Regions from separate parts of the Paenibacillus hodogayensis genome, predicted to be linked through region 1. Evidence: riboswitches for the same ligand, from Rfam matches in the RefSeq annotation. Region 1 holds a riboswitch; each other region holds the start of a gene.
What was found. Region 1 has a riboswitch for cobalamin ahead of ABD796_RS01320 (ABC transporter substrate-binding protein). Riboswitches for the same ligand answer to the same signal wherever they lie in the genome.

Region 2: another riboswitch for cobalamin. It lies ahead of ABD796_RS07140 (ABC transporter substrate-binding protein); the one in region 1 lies ahead of ABD796_RS01320 (ABC transporter substrate-binding protein).
Region 3: another riboswitch for cobalamin. It lies ahead of metE (5-methyltetrahydropteroyltriglutamate--homocysteine S-methyltransferase); the one in region 1 lies ahead of ABD796_RS01320 (ABC transporter substrate-binding protein).

What each region holds. Positions count from the first base shown of each region.
Region 1 covers NZ_BAAAYO010000001.1:345,747-348,008, forward strand. Annotated here, with positions in the region: gene ABD796_RS01320 (ABC transporter substrate-binding protein) at 1-926, opposite strand, end outside; cobalamin riboswitch at 1,213-1,416, opposite strand; gene ABD796_RS01325 (right-handed parallel beta-helix repeat-containing protein) at 1,490-2,262, opposite strand, start outside.
Region 2 covers NZ_BAAAYO010000002.1:368,664-370,925, forward strand. Annotated here, with positions in the region: gene ABD796_RS07135 (FecCD family ABC transporter permease) at 1-377, opposite strand, end outside; gene ABD796_RS07140 (ABC transporter substrate-binding protein) at 378-1,346, opposite strand; cobalamin riboswitch at 1,528-1,735, opposite strand; gene ABD796_RS07145 (hypothetical protein) at 2,116-2,262, opposite strand, start outside.
Region 3 covers NZ_BAAAYO010000020.1:24,172-26,433, reverse strand. Annotated here, with positions in the region: gene ABD796_RS32500 (MFS transporter) at 1-162, shown strand, start outside; gene ABD796_RS32495 (hypothetical protein) at 360-593, shown strand; gene ABD796_RS32490 (hypothetical protein) at 666-980, shown strand; cobalamin riboswitch at 1,060-1,249, shown strand; gene metE (5-methyltetrahydropteroyltriglutamate--homocysteine S-methyltransferase) at 1,407-2,262, shown strand, end outside.

The DNA.
Region 1 (2,262 bases):
GGACGGTTCAGCGTATCCTGATCGACGCCGACGAGCTGGTTGTTTTTGATCGCATCGATTTTGTCCCAGCCGTTGCGTCCTTTAATGATTTGGTCGAGCGTTTGGCCCGCTTTGTCTTTGGCGCCGGTGGTGAAGAAAATGACGGCCGGGTTGTCCTGAATAATTTTCTCTTCGTTGATCTTGTTGTAGCCCTTCGTATCCGAAGCGATGTTAATGCCGCCGGCCAGCGTCAGCACTTCGTCCATAAACTCGCCCTTGCCGACCGTCCAGCCCGGCGAAAACTCGATGTAGACTTTCTTCTTCTGGTCCGGCTTGACTGTACCGACGGCGGTTTTGATGCTGTCAATGTCCTTCTTCATCTTGTCGGCCAGCTCTTTGGCTTCCTTCTGCTTGTCGGTCAATTGTCCGATGATCAAGACGTTGGCGATAATGTCGTCAATCGACTTGGGCTCGAACTTGTACAACGGCAGGTTCAGCGAGCGCAGCTTGCCGAGCGCATCGTCCTTGATGGAAATGCCGGTAATGACCAAATCGGCGTTGGCGGCCAGCACCGCTTCCACGTTCGGAGCGGAGACGCCGCCCAGCTTCGTCTTCGACTTCGCGGCTTCCGGGTAGTTGTCGAAATCCGATACGCCGACGATCCGGTCGCCCAGTCCGAGCGCGAACAAAATCTCCGTCTCGGCCGTAGAGGTGGAAGCGATCCGTTGAGGCGCTTTTTGCAGCGTAATTTCGGCGCCGGTCGTATCTTTTAAGGTAAGCGGGTATTTGGTGGCGGTGGCAGCGGCTTCTGTTTGTTTTCCAGCGGTCTGCTCTCCCGTCGGGGACGCCCCGTTTTTCGCGGTAGGTTCTTCCTTGTTCTTCGCTCCGCAAGCGGCGAGAGAGAAGCTAAGAAGGATAACTAGCAGTAGTGCGGCAATCTTGTTCATGAAGCGGTTCGTTCCTCTCCGGTTTGGAATAATGGAGAACGGCTTGCCGGTATTGAAAGCCCGTGTGTCTTCGCCCGGCGCAACGTCAAAAGCCCCGTTCCGTAGGAAGGGGCAGCGCATCAAGGATTTGCCAAGCACGGCACAATGGCGACGTAAGGCCATGACGCCAAAAAAACGGCGCTGCAGCGCGAAGCGCCCGTCTCCGGTCCGCTTTCGCGCATGGCCGCAACCATGCTGGGAATGATCAAATCGCTGAATAGCCGATCCTTTTCCGCGAAGGATGTCGTTGGCTGAAGCACAGTAGGCAGGTTTCCTGGCTTTCGGGCTTGCGAGTTCCCCGCCTTCCCATCCCGCATGCGGAACAGTGGCCTATGGAGTTCTCCCCGGTACACAGTGGCGGGACCGCGCCGGATTCGCACCGGCTTCCCTTTTAACCCGGCATTCGGTCTTCTTGCACCGAACGCGAGGCACCTACTGGCTGTTACAGTTCTTTCAATAGAGTCAAGCTCGTTTCACTCTGGCGATTATACCACAGCCTCGGTTCGGACGCTACGCTTGTTTCATTAACTGACAACCTGATAAGCGAACTGCACCTCCAGCCCTTCGGCCGAGGAGGCTCCGAGCACCCGGACCTGCAGCCTGCGCGGGCCGGCGGTTCCGTCTACGGTATACGGACTGACCAACGTCGTCGATTGCAGCGCCGAAGCGGCCGCCACCGCACTGCCGCCCGCGCTCGCCCCGTCGGCGTCCAGCCGCACGCTGCACGAACCGGCCGACAGCTTGCGGGTCACCTTGACGATCCGGATGCGCTGCCCGTCTACGTAGAACATATTGCTCAGGTCGTATACGCCGTCGGCAACCGGTCCGGCTATGCGCGCGAGCAGCAGTCCGTCGATCTGATCGACCCCTTTGTTGCCGGTGAACCGCGTCTGCGACGTTTGCGTCCCGCTCAGCAGGTAAGGTCCGGCCGCATTCCCCTTCAGATCGTTGTCGCTGACGAGCACGTCGGCCGCCTCGCTGACGATTCCGTAATCTTGCCTCGACACGCCGTCAGGCAGCGAGCCGATCGCATTGCCGACGATGACGACCCGCGATGCGGACGAGCGGAGGTTGATGCCCGCCCCGTTGCGCCAGGCGGATCCCCCGCCCAAGTACCCGTTGACGTAAGCGACGCCCTGCAGGTCGAACTCGGTCGGGCTGACGACGGTTATTTTCCATTTGCCGTTAGCCTCGGTCGTTCCCGCCACATTCTGGACCGTAATCCGGTCGTCCGTCTCCCAGCCATGCTCCCCGGCGGTCGTTACCCGGACCCCGCCCGCCCCGTTGCCGCCAATGC
Region 2 (2,262 bases), on a different contig from region 1:
CCGAATAACGCATAATGAAGTCCGAATAAAATGAGAAAGGCCGCCCCGACCGAAGCGCCGGACGCTACCCCAAGCGTATACGGATCGGCCAGCGGATTGCGCAGCACGCCCTGAAACCCCGCGCCCGCGACCGACAACGCCGCTCCGACCAATATGCCGAGCACGATGCGCGGCAGCCGTACCTTCATAATAATCTGCTCCGACGATTGGGGCCAGACGGCGGTTACCGAATCCCCGATCCACGGAATTTGCTTGAGCAATATTCCCCATACCTGCAAGACCGGAATATGCGCCGAGCCGAGCGACAAACTGACAACGACGGAAACAAGGAGGAGCAGCATTCCTGCCACTCCCCATGCCAACAGCTTACGCTTCATCTATTTCACCAGCTCCGGGTACAAAGCTTTGGCCATATCGACCAACGCCTTCGTAATGCGCGGGCCCGGGCGCGACATCAGATTATCGTCAAGCCCGACCACCTTGCCGCCCTGTATGGCCGCGATCTTGTCCCAGCCGCTGCGCTCCCGGATCGTCTTTTCCAGATTCGGCACGCCCTTGGCGAAGAAGATGACGTCCGGGTTCGCCTGGATCACCTTCTCCTCGCTGATCTGCTTCCAGCCTTGCAAGTCCGATGCCACGTTGACGCCCCCTGCAATTGCAATCATGTCGTCCAGATACTCGCCTTTGCCCACCGTCCAACCCGGGGAAAATTCGATGTACACTTTCTTTTTCTGCTCCGGCTTCAAGCCCTTCAGCGCATCGACGACTTGCTGCTTTTCCTTCTTCATCTGGCCGGCGACCTGTTCCGCCTGGTCCTGCTTATCCGTGATAACCCCCAGCAGCAGCACCCGGTCTATCGCCTCGTCGATCGTCTTCGGGTTCGTCTGGAACAAATTCAGCTTCAGCTCGTTCAGCTTGGTAACCGAATTTTTATTCAACGACAGCCCGGCGAATACGATATCCGGGTTGGCCGCGATGATCGCCTCCGGATTTCCTTGCAGGTTGCCCATCTTCGGCTTGCTCTTCGCTTCCGCCGGGTAGTCATCCAGATCGGACACGCCGACGATCTTATCGCCCAAGCCGATCGCGAACAACACTTCCGTCTCCGTAGGCGAAAGCGAAACAATTCGCTCCGGCGCCTTGGCGAACGTAAATTCCTTGCCCGAGCTATCCTTTAGCGTCAGCGGATAAGTCGTCTTCTTGCTTGTCGCCTGCGGCGCTTTGCCGGTATCCCCCTGCTGTGCCTGGGCAGGCTCCTTGACCCCGCCGGTCTGCTTGCCTTGACCGCATGCCGCAAGGCTCAGCGCGAGCGCGGATGCCAGCAGCAGCATAGACAGCTTCTTCATAGCGTTTCTCTCCTTCTCTTGCTCCGGACCGTTCCCGGAATGCGGCGATATGAGGTCCTCCGTCAAAAAAGCCCCCATCCTGATCAGGACGGGGGCGCAGCAAATACGGGCAATCGCACGGACAGCACGAAACGGTTTATCGTTCCCGAATAAGCCGGCTCCTTTTCCTCGAAGGAATCCTTAAGCTTTGCCAAAACAGGCAGGTCTCCTGACTCGAGAGGCGCGCTTGAAAGAACAGCGCCGCTTTCCCCGCCTTCCCGCTCCCTTCCGGGAACAGTGGCATACGGGCAAATACCTCGCTTACAGTGGCGGGACCGCGTCGGATTCGCACCGACTTCCCTTTTAACCCGCACGCCGAAAGACGCCGGGCACCTGTTGGCCGATTATGGTCTGGACTGCACCATGCTTGCTTGTGACTGCTATCTGGCTACGGATCGATTATAGGCTATATTGTCTCATCTGACAATAGCTTTCCGGGACCGTCTCACGGCAATCGCATAAGAAAAATCGGCGGCAAAGCGAGGCTGCGGTGACCCTTTGCTCCTCCAATCGCACTTGAAATCGGATTCCCTGTTTGAGTAGTAGCAGGCGGAATCCGATCTCAAAGGCGACCGCTTCGCTTTTGCGGACTCAAAGGCTCCCCTCCGCCTTCTCTGCATAGCCGGACTGTGTCTATTTCGATTGCCCCTGAGACCGTCTCACGGCAATCGCACTAGAAACAAAAACGGCCGCGCCGTCCGGCACGCCCGTTGGCGCTGATCGTATCCGCTTATCGTTCCGCCATCGCTTTCAGCACTTGCTTGGCAGCCTCGCGCTTCCCTTCCTTCAATCGCTGGATAATAAAGCCGTACACTTCTCCGCCTTTGTAACCGGCATCCTTGAGCAGCTTCGAATCTTTGAGCGGCACGCCGACCAG
Region 3 (2,262 bases), on a different contig from region 1:
GGCGGAGCAATCTCGCCATGGCTTGCGGGCAAGTTGGCCGAGTGGTTCAGTCCGCGTATCCCGTTTTTCTTCGGAGCTTGCATGGTGTTACTTGGTGTTATTATCGTTCTGGCGCGGCGAAGACATTTGGCAAACATTGACGATGCAGTGTCGCATGGTTGAGGGGATCGGTGATGATTGTGAAGTGACGCTCGGGCTTGCATTTGCGAAGTATAGTTCTCTACCTATAGTTAACCAAGTATAAACCGTAGCGCCATATTCCCATTATAGGATAAAATTAGAAGAAGGCGTGATGGGAATTCGATAGAACTCATTTTCCTTACGCCTGATTCCTGAAATTTTGAGGCGGAGGGATTTTGATGAGCATCAGCCATTCCTTTCAAAAGCTTATTCTCGATCAAACGATTATGCATGGGCAGCTGCTGGCTGACCGGTTGTCCGAGTACGATGAGACAAAGACAGAGATCATCAGTTTATTTAAAATGTTGCAAGACCGACTACCTGAAGAACAGGTGGCGGTCTTATTCGCCTATGAAGAAAAAATCAATCATCTTCACAGTTTGGCCGAAGTTATATGTATAAACGAGGTTTAAAAAACGGAGTACTCTTCCGGGACATGCTTGCCGATCAGGTTTGACTGTCACAATTTGAAGGAGCTGATCGGGATGGACCCTATTATTGCCAAAACGGAAGAACGGCTCGAGTGGCTGAGCAGCGATGAAGAAACGATCCGTTTATACGAGGCGCGAGAACATTCGCTGATTGAGCGAAACAGTCTTATCGCCGAAGGAGAAGCAAGAGGAGAAGCAAAAGGAGAAGCAAAAGGAGAAGCAAGAGGAATAGCCAAGGCGGCCAGAGCTATGCTGATCGAGGGGATAGACATGACTGTCATAGCCAAAGTAACGGGTTTGTCTGTAGCGGAAATCGAGCGGCTGGCGGAGGAGAAAGAACATCTCTCGACCGATTCTTCGGGCACCTAATCCAATAATAACTATTCCGATAGGGTTTGCACAACCGGGCATTGTGTTGTATGATCCTTGTGTAACTGTGTTTTCATAACCGAATAATGTGGGAATAGGTGTGCCGGCGCTGCCGGTGCTTAAAAGGGAAGATCGGTGCAATACCGACGCGGTCCCGCCACTGTAACGGAGTAGTGTTTGACGAACAACGCCACTGATCGAATGATCGGGAAGGCCGTCAAACATGTCGATCCCGGAGCCAGGAGACCTGCCTGTTCTGACAGCACTGCTTTACCTACGGGAGATAGGGAGGTGTTAAAGATAGCGGCCATCATACGTACTAATGAGGGGGCATCTTTTACCTATGCGTTTTTCCGGGTAAAGGATGTCTTTTTTGATGTTTTCAAGCAATAAGCAGTCCGCGAGACAATAAGAGGAGGAACGGCTATGGGGACAACAACAATACGCAGCAGCTCGCTCGGGTATCCGAGAATCGGGGCCGACCGGGAATGGAAGAAGGCGCTTGAAGCATTTTGGGCGAGAAAGACGAGCGAGGTCGAACTGCTGGCCCAATTGGAAACGATCCGCTTGAATCATCTGCGCACGCAGCGCGACAAAGGCATCGATCTGGTGCCGGTAGGCGACTTCAGTTTGTACGATCATGTGCTTGATCTGGCGGTCCAACTGGGCGTCGTGCCGGAGCGCTTCGGGCATACGGGAGGACCGGTGCCGCTCTCCGTTTATTTCGCGATAGCTCGGGGCGTGCAAGGGGCGACCGCTTCCGAAATGACCAAATGGTTCAACACGAATTACCACTATATCGTGCCCGAGCTGGAAGGAGCGAAGCCCGCACTTCTGGAAAACCGTCCGCTGCAGGCGTACCGGGAAGCCAAAGAAAAGCTTTCGATCGAAGGGAAACCGGTCGTGCTCGGCTTGTACACATTCCTGAAGCTGTCCAAAGGCTACAAAGCCGAACAATTGGACGAACTGGTCGATCAATTTTTGCCGGCTTACCTGCAATTGATTCGCGAGCTGGATGAAGAGGGCGTACAGTGGGTGCAGATCGACGAGCCGATCCTGTCCGTATCGCTGCCAAAGGCCGAGATGAAGCGGGTTGCCCGTATCTATGAGGAAGTGCGTCGTGCTGCTCCGCGCGTGAAAATCTTGCTGCAAACGTATTTCGAGGGAGTCGAGCATTACGAGGAAACGGTCGCTTTGCCGGTGGACGGCATCGGACTCGATTTCGTGCACGGCTATGTGCGGAACAAGAAGCATTTGGAGCAGTTCGGCTTCCCGGCTGACA